DNA from 3 places in the Sporanaerobacter sp. genome. Region 3 is predicted to be linked to each of the others. Evidence: riboswitches for the same ligand, from Rfam matches in the RefSeq annotation. Region 3 holds a riboswitch; each other region holds the start of a gene.
The links. A riboswitch is a leader RNA that binds a small molecule or an ion and turns the genes downstream of it on or off. The one in region 3 is predicted to bind cobalamin.

Region 1: it holds a riboswitch for cobalamin, as region 3 does, so the genes downstream of both, sucC (ADP-forming succinate--CoA ligase subunit beta) here and ACFWUA_RS06320 (cobyric acid synthase) in region 3, are expected to answer to the same signal.
Region 2: it holds a riboswitch for cobalamin, as region 3 does, so the genes downstream of both, ACFWUA_RS08070 (ABC transporter substrate-binding protein) here and ACFWUA_RS06320 (cobyric acid synthase) in region 3, are expected to answer to the same signal.

What each region holds. Positions count from the first base shown of each region.
Region 1 is NZ_CP181252.1:492,415-500,135, forward strand. Features, by position in the region: gene ACFWUA_RS02380 (phosphoenolpyruvate carboxykinase (GTP)) at 1-1,081, shown strand, start outside; gene ACFWUA_RS02385 (FUSC family protein) at 1,122-1,613, opposite strand; gene sucD (succinate--CoA ligase subunit alpha) at 1,638-2,534, opposite strand; gene sucC (ADP-forming succinate--CoA ligase subunit beta) at 2,557-3,717, opposite strand; cobalamin riboswitch at 3,927-4,111, opposite strand; gene ACFWUA_RS02400 (MATE family efflux transporter) at 4,297-5,682, shown strand; gene ACFWUA_RS02405 (hypothetical protein) at 5,966-7,321, opposite strand; gene phnE (phosphonate ABC transporter, permease protein PhnE) at 7,446-7,721, opposite strand, start outside.
Region 2 is NZ_CP181252.1:1,637,423-1,645,143, forward strand. Features, by position in the region: gene nth (endonuclease III) at 1-296, shown strand, start outside; gene ACFWUA_RS08055 (cell division protein FtsA) at 333-2,324, shown strand; gene ACFWUA_RS08060 (VanW family protein) at 2,421-3,812, shown strand; gene ACFWUA_RS08065 (DUF2225 domain-containing protein) at 3,848-4,519, shown strand; cobalamin riboswitch at 4,567-4,747, shown strand; gene ACFWUA_RS08070 (ABC transporter substrate-binding protein) at 4,852-5,820, shown strand; gene ACFWUA_RS08075 (FecCD family ABC transporter permease) at 5,838-6,887, shown strand; gene ACFWUA_RS08080 (ABC transporter ATP-binding protein) at 6,904-7,721, shown strand, end outside.
Region 3 is NZ_CP181252.1:1,301,931-1,309,651, reverse strand. Features, by position in the region: gene ACFWUA_RS06320 (cobyric acid synthase) at 1-792, opposite strand, end outside; cobalamin riboswitch at 874-1,046, opposite strand; gene ACFWUA_RS06315 (patatin-like phospholipase family protein) at 1,104-2,303, opposite strand; gene ACFWUA_RS06310 (CapA family protein) at 2,360-3,394, opposite strand; gene ACFWUA_RS06305 (dipeptidase) at 3,439-4,395, opposite strand; gene ACFWUA_RS06300 (GGDEF domain-containing protein) at 4,487-5,965, opposite strand; gene ACFWUA_RS06295 (deoxycytidylate deaminase) at 6,192-6,680, shown strand; gene ACFWUA_RS06290 (viroplasmin family protein) at 6,677-7,291, opposite strand; gene trpB (tryptophan synthase subunit beta) at 7,348-7,721, opposite strand, start outside.

The DNA.
Region 1 (7,721 bases), 810 kb from region 3:
GATTTTAAAAATTACAAATCCAAAAGGAGATGTAAAATATTTCACTGGTGCCTTCCCAAGTGCCTGTGGTAAAACTAATCTTTCTATGCTAATACCTACTATTCCTGGCTGGAAAATCGAAACTATTGGAGACGATATTGCATGGATGAAATTTGGTGAAGATGGACGTCTATATGCCATTAACCCTGAAGCTGGTTTCTTTGGTGTTGCTCCAGGAACTTCCATGAAGTCCAATCCCAATGCAATGAAAACTATAGCCAAAAATACCATTTATACAAATGTTGCATTAACTGACGATGGAGATATTTGGTGGGAAGGTATTGGCTATGATGCACCTGAACACCTAATTGATTGGCAAGGTAATGATTGGACTACAAAGGATAATAGATTGGCTGCCCATCCAAATGCTAGATTTACAGCTCCTACGCAACAATGTCCAGTAATCGCACCTGAATGGGATGACCCCAACGGAGTGCCTATATCTGCAATATTAATCGGTGGACGTAGACCAAATACTGTTCCTCTAGTACATGAAAGTTTTGATTGGGCACATGGAGTATTCATGGGTTCCGTCATGGGATCTGAAATTACAGCTGCCACCATATCTGATGATATTGGCAAGGTACGTCGTGATCCATTTGCTATGTTGCCCTTCTGTGGTTATAATATGGGAGACTATTTACAACATTGGTTAGATATTGGAGAAAAGACAAGCCCAGATAATTTACCTAAAATCTTCTATGTTAACTGGTTTCGCAAAGATGAAAATGGTGATTGGTTATGGCCTGGATTTGGAGAAAATAGTCGTGTGTTGAAATGGATATTTGAAAGGGTTTCAGGTGAAAGCGAAGCAATTAAAACTCCTATAGGGTATATGCCTACTCTAAATGCAATTGACACCGATGGACTTAATATAAGTGAAACTAATATGAAAAAATTACTTAGTATTGATAAATATGAATGGTTAGAAGAAGTTGCCTCTATAAAGGAAGATTTCAAAAAATATGGTGATAGATTGCCTAAAGAATTAGAAAAACAAATTTTGGCTTTAGAAAAACGTCTTAAAGACTTTAAAGACTAGATTTAAATTTAATGGGATAGCGAGAACACCCGCTATCCCATTAAATTATCTTATTTATAAAAAGGGAGACTATGATTCCTATCAATGTATCAATTACCCTATTTAATGCAAATAACAATGGAGATGCATCCCCACCATGAGATACTGTAATACTTAAAAATACGACACAACTAATATACGATGAACTTGCAGATTTACATAGTACGTTTGTATATATAATAGGAATCAAAAATAAGCTTAAAATTAAATAGTGTAGATAACTAAACAACTCAATATTAAAATAGTTAATCCCCATTATAGCAATAAATCCATACATTCCTCCAATTAATGTCCCAATCATTCTAGATTTTCCAGTTTTAAAACTATTTTCATGATCATTTTGCATACATAATATCGCAGCTATAGCTGAGTAAAAAGGGGATGTCTTTCTAAGAAAAGAAAGCAAAAAACATATATATACTGCAATAACTGTTTTAATAACCCTCATCCCAGGAAATTTAATTTTCTTATTTTTCTTTGCTGTATTTTTCATACTCATCCCCCTAATATTATTAAACTAAATGCACTGTTTAAGCAAATCATTAGACATAAGTGCTTTCACTAAAGTATCTCCAATAGCTGTAGGAGTTTCTGCAATATATATTCCGCAATCACTCATTGTCTTTATCTTTTGTTCAGCAGTACCCTTTCCTGAAGAAATAATGGCACCTGCATGCCCCATTCTCTTTCCTTTAGGTGCAGTCTTGCCACCAATAAATCCCACTACAGGTTTTTTCATGTTTTCCTTAATCCATAGGGAAGCCTTTTCTTCTGCATTTCCTCCAATTTCTCCTATCATAACAACTCCATCAGTATCATCATCATCATTAAATGCTTTCAATACATCAATGAAATCTGTCCCTATAATAGGATCTCCCCCAATTCCTACTACTGTAGATTGTCCTATTCCTCTTTCAGTTAATTGATGAACTGCTTCATAAGTCAAAGTTCCAGAACGTGATACTATCCCAATTCTTCCTTTCTTATGAATATATCCAGGCATAATACCAATCTTACATTCTCCTGGTGTTATTATACCAGGACAATTGGGCCCAATCAATCTAGTTTTTTTACCTTTCAAATAATTCTTTACAATTAGCATGTCCTTAATTGGAATATGCTCTGTTATACAAATTACCAGTTCTAGTTCTGCATCAATTGCCTCTAAAATTGCATCTGCAGCAAATTTTGCAGGAACATATATAATAGATGCATTTGCTTTAGTTTCATAAACAGCTTGTTTCACAGTGTCAAACACATTTATACCCTCCACTTTTGTGTTTCCTTTAAAAGGACTAACACCAGCAACTATATTTGTACCATATTCAAGCATTTGCTTTGTATGAAAAGAAGCCGTTTTCCCCGTTATACCTTGAACTATTACTCTAGTAGATTTATCAACCCAAATACTCATTCTTAGCCACCCTCCCACAAAATTATTGAACTAAACTAATTATCTTCTTAGTCCCCTCATCCATATCTTTAGCAGTAAATATATTAAGTTTTGAATTCTTTAGTATTTCCATACCTAAATCCCTATTTGTTCCTTCAAGTCTAATCACAAGAGGAATATTTAATGCCAACTCTTTAGCTGCATTTACAATTCCCTTAGCGATAACATCACATTTCATTATTCCACCAAATATATTGACAAAAATCCCCTTAACTCTAGAATCAGACATTATTATTTTAAATGCATTGGTTACATTTTCTTCTGTTGCTCCTCCTCCAACATCTAAAAAGTTTGCTGGTTCTCCTCCATAGTATTTGATAGTATCCATTGTAGCCATTGCCAATCCTGCTCCATTAACTACACATCCAATATTGCCGTCTAGTGATATATATGAAAGTCCATACTTTGATGCTTCTATCTCTTTTTCATTTTCTTCACTTAAATCCCTATAATTATCTATATCCCTATTTCTATATAAACCATTTTCATCAAAATTCATTTTTGCATCTAAAGCTAACAATTGTTTATCTGCTGTTAGTACCAAAGGATTTATTTCTAGGAGTGTACAGTCTTTATCCACAAAGCATTTATATAAATTCATTACAACTTCTACAAATTGATTTATCAATTCCTGTGGAATATTGATATTAAGACCTATCCTTTTTGTTTGGAATTCTAATACTCCAAGCAATGGATCTATAGATTCTGTAAATATCATATCAGGCTTTTCTTTTGATATTTCTTCAATATCAGTTCCACCTTCTTCAGAAGCTATAAGAGTTATCTTTGACTTTTCTCTATCTAAAACAAAAGCTAAGTAGTATTCTTTAAAAATATCGCAACCTTCTTCAATCAAAACAGCCTTTACTTCCTTTCCTTTAGGCCCAGTTTGAGGTGTCACTAAGATTTTACCTATTAATTCTTTAGAATACTTCTTGACATCATCTATTGAATTTGCTATTTTTATACCTCCAGCCTTTCCCCTACCACCAGCATGAATTTGTGATTTCACTACTGCAATATCAGTACCTATTCTCCAAGCAGCTCTCTCAGCATCTTCTGGATCATAAATAACTCTGCCATTAGGTACAGGTATACAGAAGCTTCTCAATATTTCTTTTGCTTGATACTCATGAATATTCATACTTTTCCCTCCCATTTCTTTTATATAAAATGAAAAACTCAGCAAAAGTTTGCTGAGTTATTACCACGGGATTATAAACATAAAAAAATCTTTCTATTGTTATAGAAAGAGCATTATTAATAATTAGATTAAGCAGACATATTTAATACATATGAATAAATCATATGCTTAACCTATTTTTAATAGCCTCTCCCCATCCTCGTGAGTAATAAACAGCTTTTCCCATTGGCAGGTCTCCTGACTTAAGAATAACAAACCTTAAACCTTCCCATACTTTTAAGTACAGTGGCAAACTTAAGGTTCTATCTATCACAGTGGCGGGACCGTGTCGGAATTTAACCGAACTTCCCTTTTAAACAATCATTAAGATTGTACCAAATGGTCACTATATTAAATTCTAAATAGATACTATCACGAAAAATTACAACTGTCAAATACTAAATTTCTGAAAGTTTCATTGCCTTTTACTACTCCTAAACTATATTATTGATTGTAGCAATATAAATTAAATATTGTTTATTACTATGTTTTAAAATGTGATATAATTTTAGATATATCTTAATTTTTGGAGGGACAAATATGGTAAATTTAAAAGAATTATTCGCCCCGAAGGATCTTACAGAAGGTCCTCCCTGGAAGCGAATTATAGAGTTTGCGATACCTATGCTAATAGGAAATGTTGCCCAACAATTATATAATACTGCTGATTCCATTATTGTAGGCAAATATGTTGGTGACAATGCCCTTGCTGCAGTTGGTAGTGCTTCTCCTATATTAAATCTCTTGCTAGTTCTATTTGTAGGAATTTCTGTAGGAGCTAGTATAATGGTAGCTCAATATTTTGGGGCTAAAGATCGAGAAAAACTATCCCACACTATTGGTGTCTGTTTATCACTGACAGCTATAGCCTCAATAGCAATTATGATTATTGGACCAATTATTGCTCGTCCATTACTTTCACTTCTTAAGACACCAAAATCTATTATAGATTGGTGCACAGACTATTTAACCATTTTTTTTATTGGAATTGCAGGATTTGCTTATTTTAATATATTATCTGGAGTTTTAAGAGGACTTGGGGATTCAATCTCAGCTCTTATTTTTTTACTGATTTCTACTGCTTTAAATGTAGTACTTGATATTATCTTTGTTGCTAAGTTTAATATGGGCGTTCCTGGAGTTGCATTTGCAACTATTATTGCACAAGGTTTTTCAGCTATTCTATCCATTATAAAATTAATGAAATCTAAAAATAGTTTTGATTTAAATCTGAAAATGTTGAAACTAAATAAGGAATATTCTCATAGACTAATAAAACTTGGTTTACCATCAGGATTAACACAAGCTATTTTTTCTCTTGCAATGATTGTAGTACAATCATTAACTAATAGTTTTGGTGAAATGGTCATAGCTGCTAACGTAATTATAATGCGTGTAGATGGATTTGCCATGATGCCAAACTTCTCATTTGGTAGTGCTATGACAACATATGCTGGTCAAAATATAGGAGCTAGAAAAATGGATAGAGTAGAAAGAGGTACTAAGGAAGGTACTATGATTGCTGTAGGGACTTCTATTACAATAACTATTTTACTTCTGATTTTTGGTAAATATCTTATGAGTGTTTTTACTGACACTAAAGAATTAGTTGATTTAAGTGTACACATGATGAGAATTCTTGCAGTGGGATATATTGCAATGGCAATAACTCAAAGTCTATCTGGTGTAATGCGTGGTGCTGGTGATACTATGACACCTATGTGGATTTCACTTGTTACAACAGTTTTTGTTCGTGTTCCAATAGCTTATGGTATTGCTTATTTGACTATAAGTGAAGCATATCCTACAGGAAGGCCTGAATCCATTTTTATTTCTCTACTTATGTCTTGGACAATAGGAGCTATTATAACTATTATTTTCTTTAAGAAAGGTAATTGGCGTAAAAAAGGTTTCATTGATTCATAAAGGGACAGAGGCAAAGGTTCATAAGTGCCAAATCTATCCCACATTTTAAAGAAATACTTTCTATGAGATAATACCTTTAAATATCAACAATAAGGGAAATTATCTCAAATGACTGAAGGAGAAAGAAAAATTTGGACTAAAAAATTGAAGATTGTAGAGCCAATAGTTTAACCGCAATGGTTTTTGGCTCTACTACAAAAGATTAGAAAAAGATACACTCAATGTAAAGTTCCTAACAAAGAATAGTATATAATGTATGGCCTCCATTTTTAATAGGTAGGGGCTATTTTACGCTTACTATAAAAACACCTCCCGAAAATATATCCATACTCTTTTCTGTCTCTAGATGTCCATAAAACCCAAAGGCTCTGCCTTCATTGTGATAGTCAAGTATAATATTATCTGCTAATATTTTTTCCTTTCCATCAACTAGTTTTATTAGACTGTAATATCCATTGCCTTTATATCTACTAAATAATATTTCATCTTTAGATATACTTATAGGCATGAAATCGAAATAATCCCCTTCTGTTATTTTCTTTGTCTTTGAAGTTTTTATATCTACTTCGTAAATATTGTGTGGTTGATTTTCCCAATCATCATACGCCTTGTTAAAGTCCATTTCCCAAACATCCTCTAAACTTTTAGTTGCTGAATATAATAATTTTTCTCCATCTAGCGTAAAACTTGGAGTCATAGCAACCAAATCCTTATCCATAAATTTAATTGTTTTATATGTTTTATCCTCATTTATATCTAATAAAATAACTTCTTTATTCATAATCATATCCCTATTGCCACCTTCAATTAGACCAATTAAATTGTTATACTTTGGATTTATAGATAAATGGTTTTTATGAGGTAATGTTGCTATATCTGTAAACTCTGTATGTGTCTTTTCCTCCACATCATATATCCCTATGCCTATTCCATCTGCACTCAATGAAGCTGAAGCAGGTTTCTCCATAATATAAATATACTTTCCATCTTCTGTTACATCCCATATAACAGGGTCATATCCAATCATTTCATCAGTGGATTTCCGGCCCTCTATTATTATATTTGTTGAAAATGTCTTGTTTTTTGAATCATACTCATTTAAATTTATCTCTATGATACCATTATTGACAGCAAAATCTCCTTCTCCCGTCGTCCATTTGCTTATCTTTATGCCATAAATAATATTTCTATTAGAAGCTTTAAAATTATCATAGTAGTATTCGTCTAAATGTTCAGTTTTTTCTTTGGTTAATACATTAAACATTGTAAAACCTGGTTCATTAGTAGCATACACTATAGTTTTATCATCTGTCCAATCATAAGAAGCAATTTTATCTGCTATTTTTTCATACTTCTTTTCTTTCATATCATATATATAAAGACTATCTTTATTGGTATAGGCTATGTAATCTCCAGATTTTGAAATAATGGGATAGCTAAATTCTTTTCCTTCATGAACTTCAGTCTCTTCTCCATTATTTAAATAAGAAAAATATAGTCCATCTTCTTTGGTATATACTATAAAAGAATCATTCTCTCCTATAGACTTGTTAGGCATATTATCGCAAGCTACAAGAAATCCAGATACTAACACTAAAATTAAAAGAAAAATTAGAATTTTGTAACGCAAAATAGACATATTAACACCTCCAATCTAAATTTTGTTTTAATACTGGGCGGCATAAAAGCCGCCACATGCACAGGCGGGGTCGGATGGAAAACTAGGTTTATGGAAGGCTCCTATATCTATTATTACATCATCTTTAATAGTTGGAGACCATTTGACTTAATTTATCTATTATTATTATCATTATGGATATACCAAGAAGTAGAAAACCTACCTTTTCCCAATTTCTCCACGTTATATTCATAACTAATGTAGTACCTATTCCACCTGCACCGATTACTCCTAGAATAGTAGAATTTCTAATATTTGATTCTAATCTATATAATGCCAATCTAATAAATGTTGGGAATGTATGAGGTAGTAGTCCATGCCTATAAGACTGCAAATTAGTTGCTCCTGTTGTTGTTATGCT
Region 2 (7,721 bases), 340 kb from region 3:
TTCCTGGAGTGGGCAGAAAAACAGCCAATGTAGTTTTAAGCAATGCTTTTTCTAAAGATGCTATTGCTGTTGATACCCATGTATTTAGGGTATCAAATAGAATAGGGTTGTCAAATAGTAGCAATGTTTTGGATACAGAAAAAGACTTAATGGAAAACATTGAAAAAAATATGTGGTCCAAAGCTCATCATTTGTTGATTTTTCATGGAAGACGTATATGCAAAGCTAGAAAGCCCTTATGTGAAAAGTGCCCATTAGATAGTTATTGCATATATTATAAAGAAAACGTACAATAAAAGAGAGAGGAAAAACGAAAGAAAGGGTTGTTAGGGATGTCGGATTTCAATACAACTGTAAAAAATCTTGAAGATTTAATATTTTCACTTGATATAGGCACTAGAACTGTCATAGGCATAGTTGGAATATATGAAGATGAGAAATTTAAAGTTCTTGCAAGTTGTGTAAAAGAACACAACAAACGAAATATGTATGATGGTCAAATTCATGATATAGAAGGGGTAACTAAAATAGTTAAAGAAGTAAAAGAAGAATTAGAGGGAAAACTGAAATTGCCTTTGAAAAGAGTTTCTATTGCTGCAGCAGGTAGAGCTTTGAAGACTAGTAGAATTAGGATAGATAAAGAAATTGATAAAACTGTTGAGATAAACAACAATATGATAGAAGCTTTAGAACTTGAAGCAGCACAAAAATCTCAAGAATTGATAGATGAAGAAAAAAATAAAAATGATTTAAAATACTACTGTATTGGTTACAGTGTAGTAAACTACTATTTAGATGATAGTTTTATTGAAAATTTAGAGGGACATAAAGGTGAAAAAATTGGAGTAGATCTTTTAGCAACTTTTTTACCACAAGTAGTTATAGATAGTTTATATGTAGTAGTCAATAGAGCTGGTCTTGAAGTTTCTAATATCACATTGGAGCCTATTGCAGCTATAAATGTAGCTATAAAAGAAAATTTGAGATTGCTAAATTTAGCACTAGTGGATATTGGTGCTGGTACATCAGACATTGCTATAACCAAAGATGGTACTATAGTTGCTTATGCTATGACAGCTACTGCAGGAGATGAATTGACGGAAAGTTTAGCAAGAGCATATCTTTTAGATTTTGATTCAAGTGAAAAACTTAAAATTAGTTTAAATAAAGAAAACATCCATGAATTTTCTGATATAGTAGGAGTAAAATACAAATTGACTACAGAAGAGATTATTTCAAGTATTGAAAATGAAATAGATAAATTGGCTAGAGAAATAAGTGAAAAAATAATTGAATACAATGGGAAATCTCCAAGTGCAGTGTTTTTGGTAGGAGGGAGCAGCCAAATTCCTACTTTAAGTGAACATATTGCCAACTGTTTAGGGCTTCCCAAAGAAAGAGTTGTTATTAGAGATATTAGTTTTATTGAAAATATTGAGGGCATAGAAGATGGACTTAAAGGGCCGGATATAGTTACTCCTATTGGAATTGCCATGGAAGGGGTAAATAATGAATATAAAAATTTTATTCAAATATATATAAATGGTGAAGAAATAAGGGTATTCAATACAGAAAATATAAAGGTAGCAGATGTATTGATTCTTATTGGATACAATCCTAGAAATTTAATTCCTCAAAGAGGAGAAGATTTCATATATTATTTAAATGGAGAGAAAAAGTTAGTAAAAGGTGATATGGGGAAACCTGCAGAAATATATGTAAACGGTAGGCTTGCCAATTTGAATACAGAATTAAAAAATAAAGATTTTATTGATTTGGTAGATAGTACCAAAGGAAGTAAAAAAACATTATATCTTTATGATTGCATTCCTAAATCTAAAGTGATAGTTTTAAATAATGAAGAAGTAAATTTAATTGGGGAATTGCGAATAAACGGCGTAAAAATAGAAAAAAACACAATTCTTAAAGAAGGAGATAGAATAGAATATTTTGAAATAAATACTATTTATGAATTGTTAAAATATATGAATATAGATACTCATGATGTAAAAGTATATAAAAATTTTGAAGAATCAAATTTATATTCTAAGTTAAAAAATGGAGATATAATAGAAATCAAAACTAAAAATGGGACAAGCGATACAAAGAATAGTCAGAAAGAAATATGTTTGAGCATAAATGGAAAAGAAAGAACTTTTCAATATAAAAAGAAAGAATTTGTTTTTGTCGATATATTTAACTATATTGATTTTGACCTTTCAAAACCTAGAGGAAGACTTGTACTTAAATTAAATGGAAGAGAAGCAGAGTATTTGGAAAGGTTAAAAGATGGAGATATGATTGAAGTCTATTGGGAGAATTAATTTGTATCTGCACCTTTAATAGATTACATAACTTCCATATTATAAAAATACAATTTAATTGATAAGTAAATAAAAATTAAAGGGTGGATGCATGGTATGAGTAAAGAAAAACAAATCAATAAAAAAAGAAATATAATTTTATTATATATTGTAATTGTACTATCACTGCTAGGTATTGGTAGTTATGGTATATCATCTGTGTTAAATAGAGATACAATATATGAAGGAGTTAAAATAGGAAATTTTGATGTAAGCAATATGACAAAGGAACAGGCATTGAATAAGATAAAAGGAGAAATGGAAGAAGAATTAGCTGGAAAACAGATGATTTTAAAATATGAAGACAAAATCTATAATGTGAAAATTGCAGATCTTGGATTTCATTATAAATATGAAAAAGCAATAGATGAGGCTTATAGTATAGGCCGAGAAGGCAATATTGTAAATAAATTAAAGACTATAATTGATACCAAAAAATATGGAAGGACTTTAGAATTAGAAACAGCTTATGACAAAAAATTAATAGACAATTTAGCTGATGAAATATCTCAAGATATAAATCTTGAAAGTAAAGAGGCAGTATTTAATTTTAATAGAGGTAAAATGAATATTACTGAAGAAGTAGTTGGCAGAAAAGTAGATACAGAGTTGTTGAAACAATTGATTGATGAGAATGTATATAAATTGGAAGACATTGAAATACCTGTTGAAAAAATTCAACCCAAGGCTACTAAAGCTCAATTGAGCAGAATAAATGGAATTATAGGGCAGTTTAGTACTTCTTTTAAAACCAGTAGTAGTGATAGAAAAGAAAATATAAGAGTTGCTGCGAAAGCTATAGATGGGAAACTTTTAATGCCAGGAGATACTGTTTCATTTAATGAAATGACAGGGCCAAGAAGTAAGCAAAATGGCTATAGGGAAGCAAATGTCATTTTAGAAGGAGAATTCACTCCAGGGTTTGGCGGAGGTGTATGTCAGGTATCTACCACATTATATAATGCTCTTTTAAATGCAGATGTAAAGGTTGTTGAAAGACATCCTCACTCAATACCTGCAAAGTATGTAAATTATGGTCAAGATGCAGCGGTTTCTTTTGGTAGTCTTGATTTGAAGTTTAGAAATGATTTTGATTTTCCTATTTACATTCATACACAAGTATCTAGTGACAATATTTATATTTATATATATGGTGATGTAAATACTAAGAACTACAATGTAAAAATAGATTCTGAACTTATAGAAAAAGTAGAACCTGTGGTTGAAACAGTTTTAGATAACAGTTTGAAACCAGGAGAAAAAGTTCTTCATCAAGCTGGTAGAATTGGATACAAGACCAAAACTTATAAATCAATAATAAAAAATGGCAAGGTAGTTAAAAAGGAATTACTACATTCTGACTATTACAAACCAAGAAAATATATTTATAAAATTGGACCAAAAGTAGAAGAACAAGTTGAGACATCTACAGAAGAGGTTGGAGAATAGATTTTAGTACATTAGAAAAGAAAGAGGGAAGAAAGTTGACAGAAGTAGGAGAACTATATGAGAAAAAAGTGAAATGTCCAGTCTGTGGTGAAGAGTTTAAGACTAGTAAAGTAAGGCTTTCTAAACTTAGATTAGTTAAAAGAGATTCAGATTTTTTGCCCTATTATGAAGGGGAAAATCCTGTACTTTATGGTGTTTTTGTGTGTCCACATTGTGGGTATGCTGCATTGGAAGAAAATTTTAATAAAATAAATTTTCAAGGAAGAGAGACAATTAAAAAAGAGGTTTCATCTAAATGGAAGGAAAGAAGCTTTTCGGGAAAGAGAACTATTGAAGATAGTATTGCTGCGTATAAACTGGCACTATTTTGTGGAGAACTCTTGGAGAATAAAAATTCTGAACTTGGGAATATATGTATTAGATTGGGATGGCTTAATAGATTAAAAGAAGATAAGGATGAAGAGGAGAGATTTTTAAGTTTAGCTAGAGAACTTTTTAGTAATGCTTATTACAATGAACCTTTAAACAATGAATCTATGAATTACTTAACTGTAGCTTATTTGATTGGAGAAATTTCTAGAAGAATTGGGGACAAAGATGAAGCAATAAAGTGGTTCAATACAGTACTCAAGGATCCTGAAATTAAGAACAATATTGCATTGGAAAAAATGGTTAGAGAGCAATGGCAAATAGTTAAGGAAGAATAAATGGTCTTGAATGTTTAAAAGATATTTGATATTATTTTTTGGGAGTTAAATTAAATATTAAATTGGGTGTTTCTAATGAAACTTAAAAGGGAAAGTGGTGAAAATCCACTGCAGCCCCCGCTACTGTGTGTGAGGACGAATCAACAGAAGCCACTGGATTTTCTGGGAAGGCGTTGATAGTAGGAAGATTCACAAGCCAGGAGACCTACCCAAATTTAGAGCCTCGGAGGGAGGGATGTATAGTATTGTATACTTTTTACCCTATTCTTTAGTTACTGAGGACTAGGGTTTTATTTTTGATTAGAAAAAATCACAAAATGGAGGGGAAACTTATGAAGAAAATTAACTCTAAGAAATTGTTAATACTATTTTTAGTTTTGGCAATGGCGTTAACTACTTTTACAGCTTGTGGCAAAACAAATTCAAATGAAAATTCAAAACAAAATGAAGAAGTGGTAACGGAAAAGGGAAATGAAGTTCAATATCCTATGGAAGTGGAAGATCAGTTTGGAAACAAAGTGACAATAGAAAATGAACCTAAAACAATAGTTTCGTTGGCTCCAAGTCATACAGAAATACTTTTTAGTCTTGGATTAGGAGATAAAGTTGTAGGTGTAACTGAATACTGCGATTATCCAGAAGAAGCTAAATCAAAAGAAAAGGTTGGAAGTTTTACTGGAGTAAATATTGAAAGAATAATTGAATTAAATCCTGATATTGTATTTCAATTTGGTCCTGGAGATGAAGAAGTAAATGCAAAAATAAGAGATGCAGGAATTGCTCTTTTATGCTATGAACCAGATTCTATTGATGAAGTCATAAACTTGATTGAGAGTATTGGTAAAATGACTAATACTCAAGATGAGGCTACAAAAGTTGTAAATGATATGAAAGCAAAAAGAGATGAAATTGTAAATAAAGTAAAAGATAAAGAAAAAGTTAAGGTTTTTTATGAAATATGGGATGATCCATTGATGGCAGCAGGCCCTGGTTCTTTCATGGATGAACTTATGACTTTAGCTGGAGGAGAAAACATAGCAGGTGATGCAGAAGGTGAATATCCACAGTTTGATATAGAACAATTAATAGAAAGAAATCCTGATGTTTATTTAGGAGCTAAAGATAGCGAAGAAAAAACTGTTGAATCAATAAAAGAAAGACCAGGATTTGAAAATATAAATGCTGTCAAAAATGATAGAGTGTATTTATTGGATCCAAATATAGTTTCAAGACCTGGACCAAGAATAATAGATGCATTGGAATTGGTTGCAAAATCTATTCATCCAGATGTATTTAAATAAAAAAAGTAGGGATTTTTATGAGCTTAAAAAGGTCTAAAAATAAATATGCTACTATTGTTGTATTTTTGGTACTTGCTTTGATATTTTCTGTAGTACTTTTTTCTACTATTGGTACGGCAAATATAAAAATTTCAGATACTTTTAAAATAATTGGTTCTAAGCTCCCCCTTATTGGTGAGAAAATAAATATTGATGGTATACCAGATTCTCACAAGACTATTATTTTAAAAATAAGATTGCCTAGAGTTTTATTAGGGGTTTTAGTTGGAGCCAGTCTATCAAGTGCAGGAGTTGCTTTTCAAGGAATGTTTAAAAACCCTATGGCTGATCCTTATGTTATGGGAATCTCATCAGGGGCAGCCTTAGGGGCTTCTCTTGCTATAATTTTAGGCCTGAGAAAGACAATATTTGCAATATCTCCTATATCATTTTTTGCATTTATAGGTTCTCTCATAACTGTGTTTTCTGTATATTTTATTTCTAGAGTTAAAAATAAAGTGCCAGTGACAAATCTGTTGCTTTCAGGAGTTGCCATTGGTCAATTTTTAACTGCAATAATGTCTTTTCTGATGGTTATATATTCAAAAGATATGGAAAAGATTATATTTTGGACTTTGGGGAGTTTATCAGGAAAAGGATGGGAACCTCTCATCAGAATAGCTTTCCCAACTATATTATCTATCATGATTTTAAATTTTTTCTCAAGAGATTTAAATATTATTTTAACTGGTGAAGAATCTGCTAAAAGCTTAGGGGTAGAAGTTGAAAAAATAAAAATATATATATTGATACTGTCATCTTTTATGACAGCTATGGTGGTATCTGTAAGTGGTATAATAGGCTTTGTTGGTCTTATAATACCTCATATTGTAAGGCTTTTAGTTGGGCCAGATCATAGAATATTGCTTCCATCTGCTGCTCTAGTAGGAGGAATATTTATGATATTTGCAGATACTATAGCTCGAACTATTATTTCTCCTGTTGAAATTCCTGTAGGAATTATAACTGCTATGTTTGGAGGACCATTTTTTATATATTTATTGAGAAAGAAAAAGAAAGGAATTTAAATTTAGGAGTGAAACTATGGTTAAAGCAATAAAAGTCCAATCACTAAAATTTGGATATAAAGATGATTTGGTACTTAAAGATATTTCTTTCTCATTAGAAGAAGGACAATTTATGAGTATCATTGGGCCCAACGGTTCTGGAAAATCCACATTACTTAAAAATATATGCAATTTAGAAAAGCCCAATAGTGGGGAAATAGAAATCCATGGCAAGAATATTTCCCAATATAAATCTAAAGAATTGGCAAAAAAGATTGCCCTCGTTCCTCAGGACACTTTTATATCCTATGATTTTTCAGTGTTTGATGTAGTACTTATGGGTAGATTTCCTTATTTAGGTAGATTTGACAAAGAAACAGATGAAGACTTTGAAATAACTAAGGAAGCTTTAAAAATCACCAATACTTTTCATTTAAGAGATAGAAATATAAATGAAATAAGTGGAGGGGAAAGACAACGTGTCATCATAGCTAGAGCATTAGCTCAAGAACCAGATATCATATTTTTAGATGAACCAACCAGTCATTTAGATATAAATCACCAGATGGATTTATTAAATATATTAAGAAATTTAAACAAAGAGAAAAATACAACTATTGTGTTAGTTATCCATGATATAAATTTAGCTTGCAGATACAGTGACATAATCATGCTTTTAGACAAAGGTGAAATATTAAGTATCGGAAGTCCTAAAGAGGTAGTTACTAGAGAAAATATTGAAAAGGCTTATGGATTAAATACAATAATAGAAGAAAATCCTTATACGAATAGTCTTTATATAGTTCCATTGTCTTTAAATGGAATAGTCAAAAAAGTAGACAAAAAAGAAAAGGT
Region 3 (7,721 bases):
AACTACCTTTGCAAATTTAGATATCTCTTCTTCCTTTTCCCATTCCCTTTGTTCTTTGCTATTGCAATTCTTTTCATAATCTAAAAGACTATCTTCATCTTCCAGTTCCAAATGAACATAAGGAATAGTTCCAACTACAGGAATATGAGTTAGCTTTTCTATCATGTCTATGCCAGATTGTAAAAGAGATATATCTCCTCTAAACTTATTTATGACAAGTCCTTTTATTCTCTTTCTTTCTTCTTCTTCTAAAAGCATTACTGTTCCATAAAGAGATGCAAATACCCCGCCTCTATCTATATCAGCTATCAACAATACCGGAGAATTTGCCATTTCAGCCATGCCCATATTCACAATATCATTTTCCTTCAAATTTATCTCTGCTGGACTTCCTGCCCCTTCTATCACTACTATATCGTAAGTACTCTCAATTTCCTTAAATGTCTCTAATATCATAGGCTTTAAGCTACTTTTAAATTTAAAATATTCTACCGCATCCATAGTATATTTATTTTCGCCATCTATAAAAACTTGACTAGTTCTGTCTCCAGTAGGCTTCAAAAGAATAGGATTCATTCTTGAATCTGGCTTAAGTCTAGCAGCAACAGCTTGAAGTGCTTGTGCTGTACTTATTTCACGCCCATCTTCAAGGATGTACGACTTAGATGACATATTTTGAGATTTAAATGGAAATACAGTAAATCCATCTTCTACAAATATCCTACACAGTGCTGTGCAAAGCATACTCTTTCCTGCAGAAGAAGTAGTACCTTGTACCATAATACTTGTCACTTTCTCACCTCCAAAAAAAAGAGAACCTCCTCGAAGTTCTCTTGCCTACAAATCAACAAAAAACACTACCTTTCCCTCCGAAAGAATGCTTTTAGTTCAGGCAGGTTTCCTGACTCATGGCTAAATCCTCTTTCCTCCTTCCCAGCAAAGCCAGTGGATATGGAATTCGTCACCATTTACAGTAGCGGGGGCTGTAGTGGAATTTCACCACTTTCCCTTTTAACCCATAGGGCACCTAAACCACTATTCTATTTTCTATTTAATAATATCATTCTTATTTATTTTATGTCAAATAAATTCATTCCCAAGCTCTAAAATATGATATCGGCAACATTTAAAATTGTTTCCTCTTTGTTCAATGCAGAAAGAAAATCTACTTTTCTTACAACTTTAGCCAATATTCCTCCACTGTCTTCTTCTATTTCTCTTTCTTCATGTTGTTCCTTAACAATATCTAAAAATTCATCATAAGAATATATCTTAAATTTTTCTATATCATATTTTTCTGCCAATATTTCGAGAAATCTTATGACAATATCTTCATAATCATTTTCTTTATTTGTCCCTAAAATTTCACTTATCTTTGGAATTATAAACTCAAACAAAGCCCTTCTATAAGGTACATCTTCTATACCAAGAACTTGTCCTATCTCTAAAATTTTGTGTTCACCTAAATCTAATAGAGTATTTAAAAAGTAGTCTTCGTCCATCTTAGGCTCAATATAATATTTATAGCCCTTAAGTTTTCTCAAAGCCTTTATTCCGTCATAATATCCAAGTTGCAAATCTCTTCTAGCTATTTCACTATCAAAATCTAAGGTCTTTCCTAAATCCTCATTGGGTGAAATATATATAATATTTAAATCTTTATTGTCAAATTTTTTAGTTCTGCCTACACCATAAGTCCTTACAGCAATTAAATCTTTATATCCTTTATCCGAAAGCAAATTTATAGGAAGATTGTTGTAAACTCCGCCGTCTATATATTTTTTCCCGTCTATCTTTTCTTTTTTAAATACAGGAAAATATGCACTGGCAATTAAATAATCTACAAGCATTCCTTTAGGTATATCTTCAATACATATTTCCACAGGTTTTAAATCTGAAAGTGATACTGTGACTATACCAAAATCCTTCCCTGAATTTCTAATTTTTTCTTCATCTATTACTTCTTCCAGCAAATTTCTCAAGGGAGTTATATCTAATCCTCCATCACTTATGATTCCCTTAATAGCTCCTGCTAAATTTTTTATATCACTTCTACTCATCTTTCCCTTTTTTATTTTTTCTATTTCCTCATCATTAGCTTCTATAACCCTTGAATAAGTCATATTGTACCAAAGTTCATAAGCTTTCTCATACTCACCTTGAACTAGCATAGCTCCATTCAGTGCTCCAACAGAAGTACCTGCTATTCCACCAATTTCAATCCCCATATCCATTATAGCTTTATATGCTCCTATATGATATGCTCCTTTGGCTCCTCCACCTTCAAGAATTAAACCATACATAAAAGTACCCCCATTCATTTCCTTTTTTCATAAACTATTGATAAATATCACAAATTCTACTTTATATCTATGAATCCTTCTTTTTCTATCTTGGTATTAAAACCTTTAGATAAACCATTTATATAGGATATAGCTTCTGCTTTTTCTTTGCCCTCTAAAGGTATAGGTCTTGAATTGGCTATTTTACATGGTATGATATTTACTCTTTCTATTTTCTTATTCTTTATGACTATTTGCCCAATCATGGTCTTCTTGCTTAATTCACTTGTTGAATTGAAAACAAAATTTCCCAAACTATAAAAAATAGGTTTCCCCCTATAAACCTCTATCCCTTGAAGAACATGAGGATGATGACCCATGACAATATCTGCTCCACTGTCTATCGCTCTTTTAGCAAACTTTATCTCTTGTACTCTTGGAGTAGTACTTCTTTCAACTCCCCAGTGAATAGAAAGAACTACTATGTCTGCATTTTTCTTCATCTCTTGAATCTTTTTACACACTTCATCTACATAAATATCATATCCACTAAGAACCCCAGGTCTTTTATCATTTGCATACCACTTTGGATCTGGGATAACTCTTGAATAAGCCACAATTCCAATTTTAATTCCATTCTCCTCAACTATAATTCCCTTCATTGCTTCACTTTTATTTCTTCCAGCTCCTGTATATTTAATTTCATATTTATCTAAATTGTCTAATGTATCCATAAATCCATCATATCCGTAATCTAGCACATGATTGTTTGCAAGAGTCACCACATCTATTCCTGATTCTTTCATCGCCTTTGATGTCATAGGACTGGATCTAAAATTGTACTGCTTGTTTGGCCACTTTTTTCCTCTATTGGTAATACTGGTTTCTAAATTTACTATTGTCAAATCATCTTCTATAAAATATGCTTTTACCTTTTCCCAAGGATATCCTATTCCATATTGATTGTGATATTTTCTAATGCCTCCATCAAACAAAACATCTCCTGCCATAGATATGATTGTTTCATCTTTCTCGCCATTATCTTCCGCTTTTACAGGAATAGTAGAAAACAGTAAAATAAATATTAAAAGCATGGAAATTTTTCTTCTCAATTTTATCCCCCTCATTGAACTTTAAATATACCCGCCTTTATATTCTATAATGGCAAAATATTTTTAAGCACTCTCACAAAATTTTCTCCCAATACCTTTCTTATAGTAGATTCACTATAACCTCTGTTTAGAAGTTCTTTTGTCACTATTGGAATTTTAGTACAATCCTCTAAATCTTTTGTCCCTTTAGAACCTAAATACTCATTAAAATCAAATCCCAATCCTACATGGTCCTCTCCTGCCAACTCTAAAATATATTCTAAATGTTTCATAAAACTTTCCATAGATTCTTTTTCTTTGTCTTCTGTAAAATATCCATTAATTCCTATAACACCACCAGTTTTGGCAATAGCTTTTATTTGTTCATCTGTCAAATTTCTCTCATGATTGTATATAGCTTTGGCATTTGAATGAGAAGCAATAATAGGATTCTTAACTAAATCAATTATATCCCAAAATCCTTCCTCATTTAAATGTGAAACATCAACTATTATACCTAATCTCTCCATCTTCAATATAGCCTCTTTGCCCAATTCACTTAATCCACCACTTTCCGAAACACCTGCTGCAAAATAATTTCTCCAATTCCATGTAAGCATAGCACTTCTAAGACCTAATTCATAGAAAACATCAATCAATCCCAATTCATTGCTTATAGGTTCCATACCCTCCATTGACAATACCAAACCTATTTTATTTTTACTCATTGCCTCATCTAAATCTCTTTTAGTTCGTATGAGAATAGCTTCTTCAGTATTTCTAAGTTGTCTATACACCTCAGATATTTCAACCAATGCTTCCTTTAAAGAACCTTCAGGATGCAAATTTTCAAAAGTATTTACAAATACTAAATTTACACCTCCCTGTTTTAATAAAGGCAAATGTTTTGAAACAAGTATGTCTTCATTTCTTTTTCTACTCTTTTCCATCAACATATGAAGTAGAATATCTGAGTGAGCATCTACCACATAAGAATTCTTATGTAAATCCATATAATCCATTATTTCATCCCCTATTATATAAATTTATTAATACCATAAACATTGTACTATTTTTCTATAAAAAAGAAAACACCCTCAAGTAAAGGTGTTTTTACATACAAGCCACTCTATTTCTCCCACATTTTTTAGCCTCATACAGTGCCTTATCAGCTTCTATTATGACACTACTTATATCACTATTTTTACTAATTTCATCTATTTGAGATACCCCAATACTTATTGTAACTGATATATCAAAATTCCACACTCTAAAATTGTTGTTTTCAACTTGACTTCTAAGTCTTTCAGCTATTTTTTTCGCCGTATTCACGTCAGTATTTGGCAATAAGCATACAAATTCTTCTCCACCAAATCTAATTAGTATATCATCACTTCTAGTATTGTTTTTCATGATTTTAGAAATTTCTTTTAATATCATATCGCCTACACCATGACCATAAGTATCGTTTATACCTTTGAAATGATCGATATCCAGCATGAGTACAGATATATTATTTTTTAGACCTTGACATTTTAGAGAAATTTCCTCTATTTTTTCATCTATATATCTTCTATTGTAGAGTCCTGTGAGAAAATCAGTTTTAGACTCCATATCCTTAACTCTATAAAACCTTTGAAGTTCTTTATTAGCATTTTCAAGCTCCATTTTATTTATTTTTAATTCTTCATTTGATTGAATAAGTAAGTTTACCAGCCTGTAATTTTCTATTACTGTCAAACTTTGTCTTATAGCTATAAATACACCTGTAATCAAAAACCCTAAAAAAATGACATCCATTTTTTTTGCTTTTAAAATAGTCACTATAAGAAATATAACTATTCCTATATAAGCTGACAATATTACAGAAACATTTTCTCTTCTATATTTTCTCCTAGGAATCATTTCTACATCTTCAAATATTTCACCAGAAAATGCAATGACAAGCAAAGGCAATATCCACATTGTTTTATAATATATAAGGCTTTTTGTAATACCAAATACATCCATATAAATATAAATTACATCCATTACTGTCTCCAATAAAAATCCACTAGCCCCAATATACGCTACCTTTTTAGGAAGCACTTCTCTCACCGCAAAATACAAAAACAATACACTAAAAAACAAATTCAAATTCTTTATAATATATCCCATTATAACAGAAAAAGAGCGTAAATCCATGCTGTTTAAAAAAGATACTTTCATATTGTGATAGTATAAAGCTAATGTAAAAACCATTGTAAATATAATTAAATTGTCAAAAAATAATTTTAAACTTGTCATCTTATTTCTTCTCTTTGAAATTATATAAAGTATACCAAATAAGCTTAATGGATATTGTAATAAATAAAAAATACTATGAATCCCTAAAATAGGGGCCTCAGTTTTTAAAATCAAATCATAATAGGCCCGACACATTTCAGCAATTGTATAGCTAAAAATTCCCAATGATAAAAAAAACCAATAGTATCTTTCACTTTTCACAGTGTTTCTATACACATTAAAAAGAACTATAAAAGCTATAAAAGATCCACTTATCCCCAATAAATCGCTTGCCAATTTCTGTATGTAAATGTTTTCCTTAGACATGAACACTACACTATAATATATAATTATGAAAATAGGAATAAAGTATTTTAATGAAATTTTTTTATTTGTCCCCCCCAAACCCCTCACTCTTTTCATAAATATTAAAAATATGTTACAATACATTATATTATATAATATATATAGTTTTTTTGCCATACTATTATAGGTCCAAGGTACCGCTTTTTATTAAATTTAATTAATTTTAAACTGTAAAGGAGGAAATATCATGGAAAGAAGAGATAAAACTAATTATTATTTAGACATAGCTGAAGTTGTGGCCGAAAGAGGTACTTGCCTTAGAAGAAACTTTGGTGCAATCATAGTTAAAAATGATGAAATAATTGCTACTGGATATACTGGTGCCCCTAGGGGAAGAAAAAATTGTTCTGATTTAAAATATTGCAGAAGAGAAGAATTGAATATCCCTAGGGGCACACACTATGAATTGTGCCGTTCAGTTCATGCCGAAGCCAATTGCATCATAAGTGCACCAAGAAAAGATATGATTGGCTCTACTCTCTATCTAGCGTGTAAAGATCCTAAATCAGGAAAGCTAGTTGAAAACACTAATTCTTGTGCCATGTGCAAAAAACTCATTATAAATGCAGGTATTGAAAATGTAATAGTTAGGGACACCAAAAATGAGTTTAGAACAATAAAAGTAAAAGATTGGATAGAAAATGATGATTCTCTAAGTGATGAATTTGGCTACTAATTTTCATCTATCTTTAAAGCTGCTCTAGCAAGTTTATCTACTTCCTCATTGTAAGTATCTCCACTATGAGATTTAACCTTTTTGAATACTACATTCAATCTATCCTTTATAGAATCATAAAACTCTTTGTATCTCTTTGTCCCAATTTTATTTGTTTTCCATTCACCAGTAAGCCACTTCTCTATCCCCATATAGTCATAGTAGAGATAAAGCGTATCTACATTTTTTTCTAGGGCAATGTTCATGGCGACCATTGCCCCTTTAATTTCTCCTGACACATTCCTCATCTCTATCAAATCTTTTTCATTTCCTCGACCTGAATATGTGAATTTCCCATCCTTTGAAAATAATATAACGCCATAAGCATAATATCCAACTTTCACATCAAAACTTCCATCTACATAGGCTATCATTTCATTGTCTTTCAAATCACAAATATCCTTTTCTTCACTATTCTCTTCACCATTTAAATAATCTTTAGCTTCTTTGAGAGTGAGAAAACTCTTGTATTCTGCACCAGAATAACCCTTTACTTGTTTCTCGCACTCACTCCAAGAACTATATATTCCTATATTTCTTCCATTTTTAACTGCATAGTACTTTTTCTTCACACAATCACCTCATATTTTGATTATGACATGATGAGCTACTAGTTTCAACTATATATTTATTTATATTCACTTAACTCCATGACTTGAGCCATATCTTTGTCTCCCCTGCCAGATAAATTGATGATTATTATCTTATCTTTTGGAAGAGTACGAGAAAGTTTCATACCATAAGCTACAGCATGGGCACTTTCAAGGGCAGGTATGATGCCTTCTAATTTTGAAAGTTTATAAAAAGCTTCCAAAGCTTCCATGTCAGTAACAGAAACATATGAAGCCCTTCCTATATCTTTTAAATAACAGTGTTCAGGCCCAACCCCCGGATAGTCAAGTCCTGCTGCAATAGAATATATATCTGAGTCTTCCTTTAGAGTACAACATTTAAATCCATGAATAATTCCTACTTCACCCTTAGAAATAGAAGCTGCATGAC